2 regions of the Mesorhizobium sp. WSM2240 genome follow, and region 2 is predicted to be linked to the other one. Evidence: riboswitches for the same ligand, from Rfam matches in the RefSeq annotation. Region 2 holds a riboswitch; the other holds the start of a gene.
The links. A riboswitch is a leader RNA that binds a small molecule or an ion and turns the genes downstream of it on or off. The one in region 2 is predicted to bind S-adenosylmethionine.
Positions count from the first base shown of each region.

Region 1 (8,665 bases), 1.6 Mb from region 2:
TTCTGTGACGGCACGATCGGCGCTAACTTGCGCTGCGCGCGCTCCTTGGCCGGACGTGCCTCGTCCAAGCCATGCCCGTCATGCTGCTCGGCCAGTTCAGTCATAGATGTCGAGCCTCCCGCCGGACAGGATCATGCGGCGTGCGTCGACCTGTTCCATCAGGCCGAGATCGTGGGTGGCGATCACCACAGCGGTGCCGAGCCGGTTGAGTTCGATGAACAGCCTGAGCAGTCGTCTGGCCAGCGGCGGATCGACATTGCCGGTCGGCTCGTCGGCCAGCAGGATTTCAGGCTGCTCGATAAGCGCCCGGGCGATCGCGGCGCGCTGCTTCTCGCCGCCTGACAAGACCGGAGGCAGCACATGCATGCGCTCGCCGAGCCCGACCCATTTCAGGAGCTCGATGACGTCGGTGCGGTAGCTCGCCTCCTCGCGCCCGCGCACGCGCAGTGGCAGCGCCACATTCTCGTAGGTGGTCATGTGGTCGAGCAGGCGGAAATCCTGGAACACCACGCCGATGCGCCGGCGCAGCATCGGCAGTTCGTGCCTGGTAATGCGCGAGCGGTCCTTGCCGAAGACATTGATCAGGCCTCGCGTGGGCTTGAGCGACAGGAACAGCAGCCTGAGCAGCGTCGTCTTGCCGGCGCCCGAAGGTCCGCTCAGGAACTGGAACGAGCGCTGCGGAATGTGGAAGGAGATGTCGCGGAGAATCTCCGGTCCCATTCCGTAACGCAGGCCGACATTCTCGAAGCGAATCAACTCATGAACCCTGGATTTTTGGAGCGCCGAATACGGGCTGCCTGTCTCGATCGACCATCGGTCCGCATGGTTAACCGGCGGTTAAATTTTCTGCGGTTTTGGCCCCATATCCGCCCGGTGGCAGCGAAGCGTTAACCAATTCCGTTTACCTCCGCAGCGGGGGACGATCGAAGGCTGGCCGGCATCATGGCAGACCAACGCACCGCACGCCCGGTTTCCGGCGAAATCATGGCCGGCAGGGGCGCGCATTCCCTGCCGTCGAGTTCCGTTGCGGCATTCGACGACATTGTCGACGCCGACTACGAGACCGTCTCGCCGCCCGAGCGCGACCCCGACCGCTCCAGATTCCCCGCCGCTCCCCGACATGCGGCAGGCGGCATGGCAATGCTGCGTAGCGCCGGCGACGATCTCACCGCCAGGGGCCCGGTGCGCGGCGGACCGATATTCTGGACGTTCGGCATGGCCGCCGTCGCCGCTGCGTTCTGGGTTTCAGGCGGGCACGCTCTCATCCGCGGCGCCTCGCCGCAGCCTGCCGCCGCGCTGACCATTTCGGGCGTTTCGTCGCGCATCCAGACCGCCGGCGAAAAGAGCTTTCTGCATGTCGACGGCCATGCCGCCAATGACGGCAAAGGGGCTGCGGCGCTGCCGCCTCTCGAAATACGCGTCGCCTCCAATGACGGCCGGGTGACCCGCTACAAACTGGGGACATACGCCCGACAAATGGAACCCGGCGAACGTTTCGCCTTTTCGAGCAGGCTCGACGTGCCTAAAAGCGGAGTGAAGACCGTTTTGGTCACATTCGGCGAGTAGGAATTGATCATGCCAATCGTTCGCGGCAAACAAATCGAGGTGCTGTTCTCCGCCTCGACCATCGCCAGGCGCAATCTCGAACTCGCCAAGGAGATCGCCGCCCACGACTACACCGATCTGCTGGTCATTTCGGTGCTGAAAGGCTCGTTCATCTTCGCCGCCGACCTGATCCGCGCCATGCACGATGTCGGCCTGTCGCCGGAGGTCGAGTTCATCTTCATCTCCAGCTATGGGACGGGCACGACCAGCGGCGAGGTCCGGGTGCTCCGCGACATCGACAACGAGGTCAAGGGCCGCGACGTGCTCCTGATCGACGACATCCTCGAATCCGGCAAGACGCTGTCTTTCACGCGCGACTTGATGCTGTCGCGCGGCGCCAAGAGCTGCGCCATCGCCGTTCTGCTCGACAAGCGCATGCGCCGGCAGACTACGCTCAACGCCGACTATGTCGGCTTCGACTGCCCGGATTATTTCGTTGTCGGCTACGGCATGGACGTCGCCCACGCTTTCCGCGAACTGCCATTCGTCGGCGTGGTGAAGGGCGACGCCTGAGCGGCATGACGATCAAGCTCTACGGCTACAGCTACAGCGTCTATCTGCGCATAGTGCGCATGACGATGCTGGAAAAAGGCGTTGTCTGGAGCCATGTCGAGGTCGATCCCTTCGCCGAAGAAATCCTGCCGGACTATATCGCGCTGAACCCGTTCGGGCGCGTGCCGACCCTCGACCATGACGGCTTCGTGCTCTACGAGACCACGGCGATCACCCGCTACATCGACGAGATGTTTGCCGGGCCGAGCCTTCAAGCCGAAGCGCCGCGCCAACGGGCGCGGATGAACCAGATCATCGCCATCGCCGATTCCTACGGCTACTGGCCGATGGTGCGGCAGGTGTTTTCGCAGCGTGTCTTCAATGCCCAGCGCAGGACGCCGGACGAGGCGGTGATCGCCGAAGGGCTGGCGCGCTCGCGCAAGGTTCTGGCCGCGCTGGAATCTCTGGCCGGGGGCGGCGATTTCCTGATCGGCGACAGGCTGACGCTGGCCGACCTGCATCTCGGCGCGATGGTCGCCTATTTCACAGCAGCCGATGAGGGCGCGGCCGCGCTCGGCGACTATCCGAAGCTCGGCGCCTGGTGGGCAGCCTTCGAGAACCGAAAATCACTCGCGGAAACCGACCCGGGACTGCCGGGCGACTGAGGCCCATCAAAGGTATTCGTCAGGCGCAATTGCGCGCAGGTCTCATGACTTCGGCTGAGCTGCGAGCACATCCGGATGTTCGATCGCCTGACGACCGAAATCCGGAACGTCGATATCCTGGCCGGCCTCGATGATCGAGCGGCGCACGGCGCGGGTGCGGGTGAACATGTCGAACAGCTTGTCGCCGTCGCCCCAGCGTATGGCGCGCTGCAGCGAGGCGAGATCCTCGGAAAACCGCGCCAGCATTTCGAGGATCGCGTCCTTGTTGTGCAGGCAGACGTCGCGCCACATGGTCGGATCGGAGGCGGCAAGGCGGGTGAAGTCGCGGAAACCCGAGGCCGAGTATTTGATTACCTCGGTCTTGGTGACGGCTTCGAGATCGTCAGCTGTGCCGACGATGTTGTAGGCGATGATGTGCGGCAGATGCGAGACGATGGCCAGCACCATGTCGTGGTGCTCGGGGTCCATCGTGTCGATATTCGAGCCGCAGCGCCTCCAGAATTCGGACAGTTTTCCGAGCGCCGCGGCGTCGGTGCCGGGCAGCGGCGTGAAGATGCACCAGCGGTTCTCGAAAAGATCTGCGAAGCCGGCGTCGGGGCCGGATTTTTCCGTGCCGGCGAGCGGATGGCCCGGAATGAAATGGACGTTGGCCGGCATATGCGGTTCGATCTGTGCGATCACCGAACGCTTGGTCGAGCCGACATCGGTAACGATGGCGCCGGCCTTCAGCGCCGGCGCGATCTGCGCGGCGACTTCGCCCGACGAGCCGACCGGCACGGAGATGATGACGAGGTCGGCATCCCTGACTGCTTCCGCCGCGTCGGTCGTGTAGGAGTGGCCGAGGCCGAGCTCCTTCGCCCGCTTCAATGTAGCGGTGCTGCGCGTAGAGATGGCGATGTGGCCGGCCAGCTTCTCGCGGCGGATCACCCGGGCCAGCGACGAGCCGATCAGGCCGATGCCCACCAGGGCAATCTTTTCAAACATGGCTTCGGACATTTTCGGTCAGCTTTTCAGGAATTCAGCGAGTGCGGCGACCACGCCGCGATTGGCCTCTTCGGTGCCGATGGTCATGCGCAGCGCATTCGGGAAGCCGTAGGCTGCCACCCTGCGCAAGATATAGCCGCGCGCGGTCAGATAATCGTCGGCGGCCGCTGCCGAATGCTTCTCGTCCGCCGGGAAGTGGATCAGGACGAAATTGCCGACGCTGGGCGTGACGCGCAGGCCGAGCTTCGGCAGTTCCTGGCTCAGCCAGCCGAGCCATTTTTCATTGTGCGCGACAGTGCGCTCGACATGGGCGCGGTCGCGCATCGCGGCTGCGCCGGCTTCGATCGCCACCGCATTGACGTTGAACGGCCCGCGCATGCGGTTCAGCGCATCGACGATATGGGCCGGCGCATAGGCCCAGCCGACGCGTACGCCGCCGAGGCCGTGGATCTTCGAGAAGGTGCGGGTCATCACCACGTTCTGCGACGACGAGACCAGTTCGATGCCGGATTCATAATCGTTGCGGCGGACATATTCGGCATAGGCCGCATCGAGCACCAGGAGCACATGCTTCGGCAGGCCGGCATGCAGCCGGCGGACTCCCTCGAAAGGAATGTAGGTGCCGGTCGGATTGTTGGGGTTGGCGAGGAAGACGATCTTGGTCCTCGGCGTCACCGCGGCCAGGATCGCATCGACATCGGCGGTCTCGTTCGTTTCCTTGGCGACGACAGGGACGGCGCCGGCGGCCTGTATGTAGATGCGATAGACCAGGAAGCCGTGCTCGGTGAACACGCCCTCGTCGCCGGGCTGGAGGTAACTCTGGGCGAGCAGGCCGATGATCTCGTCCGACCCGTTGGAGCAGACGATGTTCGCCGGGTTCAGCCCATGCGCCTCGGCGATCGCCTCGCGCAGCTTGGTGGCGGAGCCGTCCGGATAGAATTCGAGCTGGCCGGCTACCTCGCGCGCCGCCTCGATCGCTGCAGGCGAGGCGCCGAGCGGGTTTTCGTTCGACGACAGCTTGTGGACCTTGGCGACGCCCGCGGGCGCGGTGCTCTTGCCCGGCACATAGGCGGCGATGTCCATGACGCCTGGCTTGGGCTGCGGGCGGCTTTGATCGATCGGCTGCGTCATGGCTAAAAGTCCGGTTTTGGGGAGCCGCGAAGGCCGCACGGAGATACAAGCCGAGGCACGGATTGTCGAGAAAAAGCTTGGCCAGTTGACGCCGGCCGAGTGTGGATTTACAAGCGGGCCCTCGTGGTGATTTGGCCGGTCGGCTTGCAGCCACGTTAAACAACTTGCTAAAGGGCCGCGAAACAAGTCCGGAACCGGCCGCGATTTCGCAGCCGGTTTTTTGTTTGGAGCTTGTACCATGCCGATCAAAATTCACGATCAGCTTCCCGCTCACGAAGTACTCGTCCGCGAAGGCGTATCCGTCATGGACGAGCGGACGGCACGGCGTCAGGATATCCGCCCGCTGCAGATCGGGCTCCTGAACCTTATGCCCAACAAGATCCGCACGGAGACTCAGTTTGCACGGCTGATCGGCGCCTCGCCCCTGCAGGTTGAACTGACGCTGGTGCGAATCGGCAATCACAGGCCCAAGAACACGCCCGAGGATCACCTCATTACCTTCTACCAGACCTGGGAAGAGGTGGCGGAGCGCAAGTTTGACGGCTTCATCGTCACCGGCGCGCCCGTGGAGCTATTGCCCTTCGAGGAGGTCTCCTATTGGGAGGAACTGACGCGCATCTTCGATTGGACGACCTCTCACGTCCATTCCTCCTTCTTCATCTGCTGGGGCGCGATGGCCGCCGCGCGGCATTTCCACGGCGTTGCGAAACACACGCTTGAGAAAAAAGCCTTCGGCGTCTTCCGTCACCGCAACCACGCTCCCGCCTCGCCTTATCTTGCCGGCTTCTCGGACGACTTCGCCATTCCCGTCTCGCGCTGGACGGAGGTGCGCGCCGCCGACATTCCCACCGGCTCTGGCCTCGAAATGCTCATGGAATCGGACGAAACCGGGCCCTGTCTGCTCGCCGAAACGACCGGCAACCGGCTTTATATGTTCAACCACATCGAATACGATTCGACTTCGCTCAAGGAAGAATATGACCGCGATGTAGCCGCCGGGGTGTCGATCGAAGTGCCGCACGAATACTTCCCCGACGACGATCCGGCCCGCCCGCCGCTTAACCGCTGGCGTTCGCACGCCCATCTGCTCTTCGGCAACTGGATCAACCAGGTCTATCAGACCACGCCATACGAGATCGAGAAGATCGGCGAAGCCCCGCAACTCGTCATGCCGTGAACCGTCTCCTGGCCGCCCTGGACTCTAACGACCAGAAGATCGGCTTCAAATGCCGTGGTGGTTCTGGAACTTCTTCGGCCAGCAGGCGGTTTTTTGCTGAGGCGGCAGGCACTCGCTCCCCTCGTATTGCCGCCAAGCGGCGCGCGTCAGTTTTTCTTTTGCATATCTCGGACCATGCAATCGAACGCTTTTACAGGCGCGGATTGCACGCGTAAGAGTTGTTCTCCAACAATACCAAAAAGCATGGGGAACTGATGAGAAACGGGGCTTGGGCAATTCTTGTCGCGATGATTGCGATAGCCGGCTGTGCGACAGCCGGGCAACAGGATGCAAACGACCAGAAACTACTGAAAGATCCGGCCGCACGCCAGCAGGCGTTGAACAAGTGCATCTCGATCGTGAAGTGGTGGGATCCGCAGGTTAAGCATGAGGTTGCCGAGTTCATGCGGATTTCGACCGACAAGGTGCCGCCTGTTTTCTGTCAACGCATGATGGCAGGCGTTATGAGCGGCCGTATCACCAGCAAGGATATGGTAGCGTTGCGCACAGGCAGCGCGACCAACTTCTTCAAGATCATCAAGGGAGGCTGACGGCGGCACCCTTCCGGGAAGCTGCGACAGCCGCCGAATCCTACCTGTCCAGTTCCGGATAAAACCGGTCCGAAAGCCGCTGCCTTTCGCGTTCGCCGACGAGGCAATCGACCGGCGCGCCCGCCTGCGCCGGAAGGACCCGCGGATCGGGCGAGGCTCCGCTGACTTCCAGGATGAGCTTTCGCCGGATGGCTGTCGCGAACTCCGAGATCGAGCGGATCGGCAGCACAAAGGAGCCGGGGCCGCCGGTAACGCACTCGGCGTAGTAGCGGTCGATCGCCGGGAAGATCGGCGACGGCCGGATCAGGATCGGCAGGCCGTTGACGACGATGTTGCGGCGGAGCGCCGCGTCGCGCGCCTGCATGACCGGGCCGCCGAAATTATTGGGACCGTCGCCGGAGACATCGATGACGCGGCGCGCGCCGTCGAAACCGTTCGTCTCGATCGAAGACGCGCCAAAGTCCAACGCCGCCGAGATCGACGTGCCCCGGAACACGTCGGCCGGCAGGCTTTCCACGCTGTCGGCAAAGGCTCGCGCGCTGTCGGCGCCGTCGATCACCTGCCAGGGCACGATTGACTGCCGGCGAACCGTCCCCGCCCATTCGAAATAGCTGAGCGCGATGCGGCTATTCGGGCCAGAAAGGACGGCCCGGATGAAGCCGGGATGGCGGAGCGCCGCTGCATAGCCGGCGCGCTGGATGGCGAACTCTTCCGGGTCCATCGATTCGGACACGTCGACCGCCAGCACCAGTTCGACATCGACCGCAACGGCGTCGGCGTGGGCCGGGACCGGCCAATGGCATGCAAGCCAGAGAAGCAGGGGCAGTGCCGCTTTCATGTCGGGAACGATAGATCGCCCCGGCCGCCATGCACAGCCCGGCCACGGCCCGTCAGACCTCGGGCGGCATCCTGGCGGTCTGTGCGCCCTGCGGTGTAAGCACCGGCACGAAGACGCGGCGGGAGGCGCGCTTTGCGACGGGTAGGCCCTGATAGAGCCGCTTCTGCGCCTCGACAATGACGACGCCGGAAAAAATCGGCCAGCAGCGCCGGCCGGCGCGCTCGAGGATGCTGTGGAAGCGCAGCATCCAGCGCCGTTTCGAAGGCGGAAAGAGCAGCGCTTCCGACCACGCCGACGGGGTGAAATTCGCCTCGCGAAGCAGCGCGTTAAGCTGGGCGCGCGAAAACGGCCTGCCGGTGCCGAAGGGCGTGTGCTCGAAGCGCGCCCAGATGCCGCGGCGGTTCGGCGCCACGATGACAACGCGGCCCGCCGGCGCCAGCACGCGCCAGATCTCCTTCAAGGTCTCGCGCGGATTTTCGGCGTGTTCGAGCGAATGGACCAGCAGCATGCGGTCGACGGAGGAATCAACCAGCGGCAGTTCCTCGTCGAATACCAGCGCCGTCGCGGAAGGCCCATTGGCGGGCCAGAAAACCGCCCCCTGCGTCGCCGGCATGAAGGCGAAGACCCGCTCGGCATCTGCGCCGAAACGGTCGAGCCAGGGCAGCGCGTAGCCGAGCCCCACCAGCCGCTCATCGGGAAGGCTGGCCCAAATCGAGGCAAGCGCCATAGCGATCGACCGCTCGGCGATGCGGCCGAGCGTGGTGGCGTAGAAGGAGCGCAGATCGACGATGTCCGAATTCATGTGCGCGACGGTATCCGCGATGTCCGCCGAGTTCAACAAAGGCCGCGACAGGGGTGACACGGGCCGGCGAGCGCCCTATCGTCCCCGCAAAAATGGAGGCAAGAATGCCGTTGCAGATCGACCAGTTCATGTGCCGGAGCGACAATTTCGGCGTGCTCGTGCATGATGAGACGACCGGGGAGACGGCGCTGATCGACGCGCCGGAAGAGCGTCCGATCCTTGCCGCTGTCGAGCGCACCGGCTGGACGCCGACGGTGATCCTCACGACGCACCACCATGGCGACCATGTCGAGGCCAATCTGGCGTTGAAGCAGCGGTTCGGCCTGCGCATCATCGGCCCGGAGGCGGAGGCCACGAAAATTCCCGGCATCGACGACACGG
Region 1 covers NZ_CP159253.1:4,505,111-4,513,775, forward strand. Annotated here, with positions in the region: gene ABVK50_RS22210 (ABC transporter permease) at 1-104, opposite strand, end outside; gene ftsE (cell division ATP-binding protein FtsE) at 97-756, opposite strand; gene ABVK50_RS22220 (hypothetical protein) at 943-1,566, shown strand; gene hpt (hypoxanthine phosphoribosyltransferase) at 1,576-2,118, shown strand; gene ABVK50_RS22230 (glutathione S-transferase family protein) at 2,124-2,762, shown strand; gene ABVK50_RS22235 (prephenate/arogenate dehydrogenase family protein) at 2,805-3,758, opposite strand; gene hisC (histidinol-phosphate transaminase) at 3,765-4,877, opposite strand; SAM riboswitch at 4,991-5,068, shown strand; gene metA (homoserine O-succinyltransferase) at 5,116-6,054, shown strand; gene ABVK50_RS22250 (hypothetical protein) at 6,273-6,644, shown strand; gene ABVK50_RS22255 (DUF1194 domain-containing protein) at 6,685-7,482, opposite strand; gene ABVK50_RS22260 (methyltransferase domain-containing protein) at 7,535-8,284, opposite strand; gene gloB (hydroxyacylglutathione hydrolase) at 8,389-8,665, shown strand, end outside.
Region 1: linked by a shared signal. The riboswitch ahead of metA (homoserine O-succinyltransferase) and the one ahead of ABVK50_RS01920 (O-succinylhomoserine sulfhydrylase) in region 2 are both predicted to bind S-adenosylmethionine.

Region 2 (8,665 bases):
CCGCGCATGGCCGAGGACGGCGTGCGGTTGGTGTAGACGCAATAGGCATCGACATGAACGTTGGGGATCGTGTACGGCCCCGGCATGTGCGCCGCAGCCTTGGTGGTGCCATAGGTCGAGTGGCGGCAATAGGCGCCGGCGTCGACATAGAGCGTAACTTTGCGGGCGACGATGCGCCCGTCCTTCATCACGCCGTCCTTGATGTAGATGCGTTCGGCGGCGCGCGGCGACGACACCTGCATCTCCTCGGCGCGGCTGTAGGCATACTTCACGGGCCGGTTGGTGAGCATTGCCCCCAGCGCCGCGATCGGCTCGACCATGACGTCGACCTTGCCGCCGAAGCCGCCGCCGACAGTGCCGCCGACGAGGCGCAGCTTGTTGAACGGCACGCCGAGGATCAGCGCCATGTTGTCGAGCGTGAAGTAGAGCGCCTGCGTATTTGAATGGACGGTGACGCGGCCGTTGCCTTCGGGCTTGGCGATGCAGCCGGTCGTTTCGGTCGGCGCGTGCTCGATCGGTGAGGATTCGTAGCGATGCTCGATGATGTGGTCTGCTCCGGCGAACGCCTTATCGACGTCGCCGAAGCGGATGCGCCGGCAATTGTGGCCCTCATAGACGAAATAATTGGTGCCGTGCTTCTTGAAGGGCGTCGATGTCATCGCCTCCTCGACGTCGAATACCGCCGGCAGGTCTTCATAATCGACGACCACGCGGCGGGCGCCTTCGAGCGCCGCCTGCGGCGTCTCGGCAAGCACGGCGCAGATCTGCTCGCCCCTAAACAGCACTCGATCTTCCGGCAGCACCGGCTCATCGTCCGGCTCGACGCCGATCAGCTTCAGGATCGTGTACCAGTTGTTGGGCACGTCCTTATGGGTCAGCACCCGCACCACGCCGGGCACTTGCATGGCCGGCGCAACGTCCAGATTGCGGATCAGCGCATGGTGACGGGTGGAGCGCACCATTTTCAGGTGCAGCATGCCGGGAAAGCTGAAATCCTCGTAGAACTGCGTGCGACCGGTGACGTGACCGCGCGCGTCGGCGCGCTGGACGCTCGTGCCGACCACGTCGAGTTCGGCCTCGCGCTCGGCTGAAAAGAAGCTAGCGTCGATCTTTTCCATGGTACTTCCTCAAGCTGCCCGGGCAGAGCCGGCAGCGCCCACGCGTTTGGCTGCGTCGAGCACTGCGTCGATGATCGCCTCGTAGCCGGTGCAGCGGCAGACATTGCCGGAGATGGCGCGGACGGCGTCTTCCCGCGTCGGGTCGGGGTTTTTCGCGAGCAGGCCGGCGGTCGCCATGATCATGCCCGAGGTGCAGAAGCCGCATTGTGTGGCGAAGCCTTCCAGGAATGCCTCCTGGATCGGGTGCAGCCCCTGCGCCGGCGTCAGCCCCTCGATCGTGTCGACGCGAGCGTCGTCGACGGTTTCGACAGGCACCATGCAGGACATCACGGTCCGACCGTCCAGCAGCACGGTGCAGGCGCCGCAAGCGCCCTGGTCACAGCCGCGCCGCGTACCGGTCAGCCCTTGGCTCTCGCGCAAGGCGTCGAGCAGGGTGGCGCCCGGCGCGACCAGCATCTGCCGCTCGGCACCGTTGATGGTTAGCGATACGACTGCGTGCTTCATGGCTTCCTCCCGGTGACTCTGTCTTCGATGCTGCCTAGTCGCCGATCAGCGCGCGCCTGATGTGGACCGGCGTCACGCGTCTGCGGTACCAGGCGCTGGCATAGGCGTCGTCGAATGGCTCGATGTCGTTGCCCGCCGCTTCGGCTGCGGCCATGACGCTTGCGCGGTCGAGGGTCTGCCCGAGCAATTTTTCCTCCACCGACTTGGCCCGCACCGGATGCCTGGCAACGCCGCCCAGCGCGACGCTGCAATTGGCAACCTTTCTGCCTTCGACCCCGATCACTGCCGCCACCGTGACGATCGAAGCGGAATTGAAGGCGCGGCGCGTAGCCTTGACGAATTTGAAGGTTCCCGGCGCAGGCAGCGTGAAGGAAATCTTGGTGACGATTTCGCCTTTCGCGACGCCATGACGGACAAGGCTTTCGACAGGCTCGAAGCGCGCCGCGCCGCCATCCGCGACGGCGGCGGTGGCGCCGAGCGCAATGAGGCAGACGGCAAGATCGCCATAGGGTTGCTCGACGAAAAGGTTGCCTCCGACGGTGGCCATGTTGCGGATGGTCGGGGATGCGATCGTGTCGATCGCCGGCCCCAGGAAGGCGAGCTCCGGCCTCTCCTGCAATTCGCTAAGTGAGGTGGCCGCGCCGATGGAGACCTTGCCGTCGCTGACAAAGATTCCGGAGAGACCGGCCTTGCGGAGACTTACCAGCGTATCGAAGCTGTCCGTGCCGTAATTCAGAACCGGCATCACTACCGTACCGCCGGCCATCAGCGCCGCGCCGGGATGCTTGGCCAGTGCTTCCTGTGCGAGGGCGAGCGAGCCCGGCACGATTACCGCCTGCAACATCGGTGTCCTCCCAGACGAGAGTGGGCTTTCCGCCTCTTGATTATCCATTATCGATAAACAAGAATTATTTTGTCAACCGCGATGGCGGGAAATATGATGCTGCATTGCGCAAGCGGCGAAGCGGCGACCTTGAAGGCGGAACGGGCGGACAGTGGGCATGAACCAACTGCGCAAGATCGGATCAGCGGATACAGCGCCGGAGGCGGCGTTCGTGAACGTTCCCCTGCGCCAGCGGCTCAAGGAGGCGCTGCTGCGGCGCATACTGGGCGGCCACTACCATCCCGGCGAACGGCTGGTGGAATTGCGGATTGCGCAGGAATTCGGGACGAGCCAAGGTCCAGTACGCGAGGCGCTGCGCGAGCTGGAGGCGACCGGCCTCGTCACCAATTTACCGCGGCGCGGGACATATGTCGCCGAGGTGATGGGCGAAGGGCTGCGCGAGATCTATGCGGTGCGCGGCGCGCTCGAGGAGCAGGCGACCAGGACCGCCACGGCCAAGCGGAGCTGCGATCTGGCTCTTCTGCAGCGCGAGGTCGACATGATGCATGCGGCCGCGCTGGCGGCCGATACGCATGGCGTGGTCGAGCATTCGGTAAAGTTCCACCGTGCCATCATGCAGGCGGCCGGCAACCGGCTGCTGCTCAACATCTGGCAGTCGCTGCAGATCGAGACCCGCACCACCATCACGATGCTGGTCGAAGGCCTCGACCTTGTCGAGATCGCCGACAGTCATCAGCCGATCGTCGACGCGATCGCGAGCGGCGACGCCGAGCGGGCGGCGTGCGTGGCGCGCGAGCACCAGGAATATTTCGAGCGGCTGCCGGTGCCGACGCGCACCGGATCCTGAGTTGCGCGTCCGGCGTCAGTCCGCCGGACGAAAATGCTTCGAGAGTTTCAGGCCCTGCGCCTGGTAGTTCGAGCCGAGATCGGTCCCGTAGAGCGCTTTCGGCCGCGACAGCATGTGCTCGTAGACGAGGCGGCCGACGATCTGGCCGTGCTCGAGGATGAACGGCACTTCGTGGCTGCGCACTTCCAGCACAGCGCGGCTGCCGGTACCGCCGGCGGCCGAATGGCCGAAACCGGGATCGAAGAAGCCGGCATAGTGCACCCGGAATTCGCCGACCAACGGATCGAAAGGCGTCATCTCGGCGGCGTAGAGCGGAGGCACGTGCACCGCCTCGCGCGACACAAGGATGTAGAACTCGTCCGGGTCGAGGATGAGTTCGCCCGCCCCGCCGCGATTGTAGAGCGGCTCCCAGAAATCATAGACGCCGTGGGCGGCGCGCTTGTCGACGTCGACCAGGCTGGTGTGGTGCTTGCCGCGATAGCCGATCAGGCGGCCGGCATCGCCGCTGAGGTCGATCGAGAGCGCTATGCCGCCGCCGGAAATGTTCGGCATTTCGGATGCGACCAGCGTTTCGCCAGCGTGCAGCCGGTGAAGCTCCGTTTCCGAAAGCAGCGCGTTGCCGATGCGGAAGCGGATCTGGGAAAGCCGCGAGCCGGTGCGCGCGATGATCGGGAAGGTGCGGGGGCTGACCTCCAGATAGAGCGGGCCGGAATAGCCGGCCTGGATCTTGTCGAATTCCTGGCCGCGATCGGTCATGACGCGGGTGAAGATGTCGAGGCGTCCGGTCGAGCTTTTCGGATTTGCCGAGGCCGACACGCCGGCCGGCAGGTTCAGGCTTTCGAGCAGCGGCACGATGTAGACGCAGCCGGTCTCGAGCACCGCGCCGTTTGTCAGGTCGATCTCGTGCAGCTTCAGCCGATCGAGCTTTTCCGAAACGCGACAGTTCGGTCCCGGCAGGAAGCTGGCGCGCACCCGCCAGGCTTTCTCGCCGAGCCTCAGGTCGAGGCTTGCCGGCTGGATCTGGTCCGCGTCGAGCGCTTTGGCAGACACCAGCGCGCCGGACTGAAACAGCCCCGCAATGTCCTGGTCCGGAAGAATGCCCGTCTGCCGCAAGCGCGTCCGCTCCTTTAAAATATCCGGCGAGGTTTAATGAAGCCGGCAATTGACGCAAGCCGGCCGTGGGTCTAATGGACATTTATCCCGTGGTGATTTGGCCGGTCGGCTTGCAGCCACGTTAAATAAATCGCTAAAGGGCCGTTGATGGACCGGTTGCGATTTTCGCGGCCGGTTTTTTGTATTTTGGGGACAGCGCAATGACCATCGAAAAGAAGCGCAACTGGAAGCCAGCCACCCAGCTCGTGCACTCCGGAACGCTGCGTTCGGGCTTCGGCGAGACCTCCGAGGCGATCTACCTGACGCAGGGCTATGTCTACGACACTGCCGAAGCCGCCGAAGCCCGTTTCAAGGGCGAGGAGCCGGGCTTCATCTATTCGCGCTACGCCAATCCGACCGTCGACATGTTCGAAAAGCGCATGTGCGCGCTGGAGGGCGCCGAGGACGCGCGCGCCACGGCGTCGGGCATGGCGGCGGTGACGGCGGCGATTCTGTGCTCCCTCACGGCCGGCGACCATATCGTTGCCGCGCGCGCGCTGTTCGGCTCCTGCCGGTGGGTGGTCGAGACGCTGGCGCCGAGATACGGCATCGAGGCGACGCTGGTCGACGGCACCAGGATCGAGAATTGGGAGAGGGCGGTGCGCCCCAACACCAAGCTCTTTTTCCTCGAAAGCCCGACCAACCCGACGCTCGAAGTCATCGACATCGAGGCCGTGGCAAGGCTCGCCAATTCGATCGGCGGCCGGCTGGTGGTCGACAATGTATTCGCCACCCCGCTGCAGCAGAAGCCGCTCACGCTCGGCGCGCATGTCGTCGTCTATTCGGCGACCAAGCACATCGACGGCCAGGGGCGGTGTCTCGGCGGCATCATCCTGTCGGACAAGAAGTGGATCGACGAGAATTTGCACGACTATTTCCGCCACACCGGCCCGAGCCTGTCGCCGTTCAACGCCTGGACGCTTCTCAAGGGGCTGGAGACGCTGCCGCTGCGGGTGCGCCAGCAGACGGAAAGCGCCGGCAAAATCGCCGATTTCCTGGCCGAGCGGCCAGAGGTTTCGCGCGTGATCTATCCGGGACGCAGCGATCATCCGCAAGCCGATCTCGTGAAGAAGCAGATGCTCGGCGGCTCGACGCTGATCTGCCTCGACCTGAAGGACGGCAAGAAATCCGCCTTCGCCTTCCAGAACGCACTGGACGTGGTGCTGATCTCCAACAATCTCGGCGACGCCAAAAGCCTGATCACGCACCCCGCGACCACCACGCACAAGAACCTCTCCGACGAGGCGCGCGCCGAACTCGGCATCGGGCCAGGGACGCTGCGCCTTTCGGTCGGGCTGGAGGATACAGACGATCTGCTGGAGGACATCGAGCAGGCGCTGCGGGCGGTGGGGTGAGGTAACACGTCTATTGGCGGTCTGCCGCAGGGGACAGTTTACTTTTTTCCGCCAGCGCGAACCTCTAGACTGCCGCTGCCTTTCCGCGGAAGAAAGTAATACCCGGTCTGGCCGATAACCCGAAATTGCTCGGGTCGAACGATAACGAAATTGTCGTTGACGGTATCGCGGATGGTCTTCCAGTTCCGCGGCAGGGTGGATTTGAAGAAGCGCATGATGGCGTCGGCGAAGGCGCGGAAATTGTCGTAGTAGCGGTTGTGGGTGACATGCTCGTGCATGACTTTCCACAATCGCTCGATGGCGTTGAGATTGGGGGCGTAAGCGGGCAGGAAATGCAGCCGGATGCGGCATCCTGGCCGCGTCAGCCAGCCTCTGACGGCCTCGCCGCGGTGAACCGGCGCCCGGTCGAGGATAAGGTGGATCACACGTTTGTTTGGGTTGGCGCGCTCCAGCTTGGCAAGCAGATCGATCGTCGTCTGTGTCGACATCTTCAGTGTTTCGATCAGCTGCAGGTCGAAGTTCTCCAGGCACAGTGCGCCCATGAGGTTCATGCGTTCACGGCCCTTGCCGCGCTTGACGGCGAGCTTGTCGCCGCGCCGGATCCAGCCATAGGCCGGCCGGCTTTGATACTCGGGATGCACGGCATCGCTGAAGTAGACGATCTCGTCGGGCTCGAGCCGGTTGAGCAGCTTATCGTAGCAGGTCACGAAAGCTTCCTGCGCCGCCGCGTCGGCCTTGGCCGGCAGCCCCTTGGGCTTGCGGTAATCGAAACCCAGCCGGTGCAACAGCTGGATCATTCCCGGTTTGGAATAGGCGATCCCGTAGCGCCGTTCGACATGCGCCATCACCGCCGCCGTGCTCGGAAAAAGCTTGGCCGACAACGTCTCGACCAGTTCGGCTTCCTGGCAGCGCGACAGCTTGCTCTGGCTGCCCTTCCAGCCGAAGCTCCGCAACGCTTGCGTTCCGTCGGTGGTAAAAGCCTTGTGCCAGCCGCGCACCGTGTCGTCGTCGAGGTAGAGCGCCCGCGCTACATCTTCACAGCTCCAGCCGTCGTCCAGCAGCAGGATGGCGTTGGCACGGCGCGCAACCCCGTGCCTCTCCGTCGGCCGCCGCACCACCGCCTGCAGATAGGCACGCCCTTCCTCGCTGAGAAAACCGCCGCGAATCATGCGGCCAAAAGAATCGACCCCAAACTACCTGTCAACCTCTTCTTCGCGTTGTCAGCGAGTCGGGGTAAAACTGTCCCCGGCACGCATCTCTCCGTTGCCACGCTGCGTTTCCGCCCTGGCTGTTGCAAGAAGTCGGGAAGCGGGGCGCATGGCCTTGCCTACCGAAACTTAAATACGTGGCGCAGCTTCCGCGCCCCGCCGGTGTCTGTCGCCCGGTCGACCGGTCACGCGCCCCGCTCCATGTTCTTTCCATGGACAATGACGCGCGGATGATCCGCCTTCAGCCAGGCATTGGCGCCTGGCTTCCGGAATGCCGGCCCGTCGGACGCCCTCGGAGCCATGGGTTCCGATCCCATGGCGGGAGGTCACCGCCGTTCTGCCTGATACCCGGTGCGCACCAGGTCCCGCCAGAACGGTGAGGCCATTATGCGGGAGGGCTAGATATGTGGACAAATCGGGTGCGAAGATTTTTCAAGAATCTGACATCCCATTGATACGGAAGGGGTATTTCTTCGCTTTGGCCGAAATTGGTGTGGATTCTATCCACAAAGGAGGCTGTTCGACGGTTGAGCCCTCCAATGATTTGCCGCGGGCTTCGGCTTGCGCCGGCATGGCCGCCGTGGGACATGTTCCGGCCCGCCGGTAACTCAGGGAATCGAGCGCGAAAGTATGCGGCAGCAACAGCCAGAAGCGGTTTCGGCGAGACCTTTCGCGGTGACGCACCGCAGCGTGCTGTCGATAGCCATACCGATGACGCTCGCTTATCTGACGACGCCTATGCTCGGGCTGGTCGACACGGCCGTGGTCGGGCAATTCGGAGACGCAGCGCTTTTAGGCGGCCTGGCGGCGGGCGCGCTGGTGTTCGACGTGGTCTTCACCACCTTCAACTTCCTGCGTTCAGGAACAACCGGGCTGGTGGCGCAGGCATTCGGTCGCGGCGACGAAATAGAGGAGCAGGCGGTGTTCTGGCGCGCTTTCGCCATCGCGCTGGTCGCGGGCCTGGTGCTGGCGGCATGCGCGCCGCTGGTTTCGATCGTTGGCATCTGGTTCATAGATGCGGAACCCGGCGTCAACGCTGCGCTGGACGAATATGTCCGAATAAGGTTTCTCGGGGTGCCGTTCGCACTGATCAATTACGCGATCCTCGGCTATGTGCTCGGCAGGGGCGAGGGCGGGCTCGGCCTGGTCCTGCAACTCGTCCTCAACAGCATCAACATCGCGCTGTCGATCATGCTCGGCTTGTGGCTCGCATGGGGCGTGGCGGGCGTCGCTTGGGGCACGGTCATCGGCGAGTTCGCGGCCATGCTGCTCGGCCTCGCCATCATCGTCGTCCGCTTTTCAAAATCGCCACGCCTGCCGCGCGAGCGGCTTCTGCACGCCGAACCGTTCTGGGCCATGGTTTCACTCAACCGCGACATCATGATCCGGTCCTTCTCTCTGCTGGCGGCGTTCGCCCTGTTCACGCGACAAGGCGCGCAGTTCGGCACGCTGACGCTCGCCGCGAATGCGGTGCTGATGAACTTCTTCATGATCTCGGGCTTCTTCCTCGACGGATTCGCGACCGCCGCCGAGCAACTGGCAGGGCGCGCCGTCGGCGCGCGCAACGTTACCGCCTTCCGGCGAGCCGTGTGGCTGACGTCGATATGGGGCTTCGGCCTTGCCGGCGTCGCCTGCGC
Region 2 covers NZ_CP159253.1:392,785-401,449, forward strand. Annotated here, with positions in the region: gene ABVK50_RS01895 (molybdopterin cofactor-binding domain-containing protein) at 1-1,118, opposite strand, end outside; gene ABVK50_RS01900 ((2Fe-2S)-binding protein) at 1,128-1,622, opposite strand; gene ABVK50_RS01905 (FAD binding domain-containing protein) at 1,657-2,466, opposite strand; gene ABVK50_RS01910 (GntR family transcriptional regulator) at 2,624-3,313, shown strand; gene ABVK50_RS01915 (2'-deoxycytidine 5'-triphosphate deaminase) at 3,329-4,426, opposite strand; SAM riboswitch at 4,506-4,583, shown strand; gene ABVK50_RS01920 (O-succinylhomoserine sulfhydrylase) at 4,627-5,820, shown strand; gene ABVK50_RS01925 (IS630 family transposase) at 5,859-6,989, opposite strand; gene ABVK50_RS01930 (MATE family efflux transporter) at 7,659-8,665, shown strand, end outside.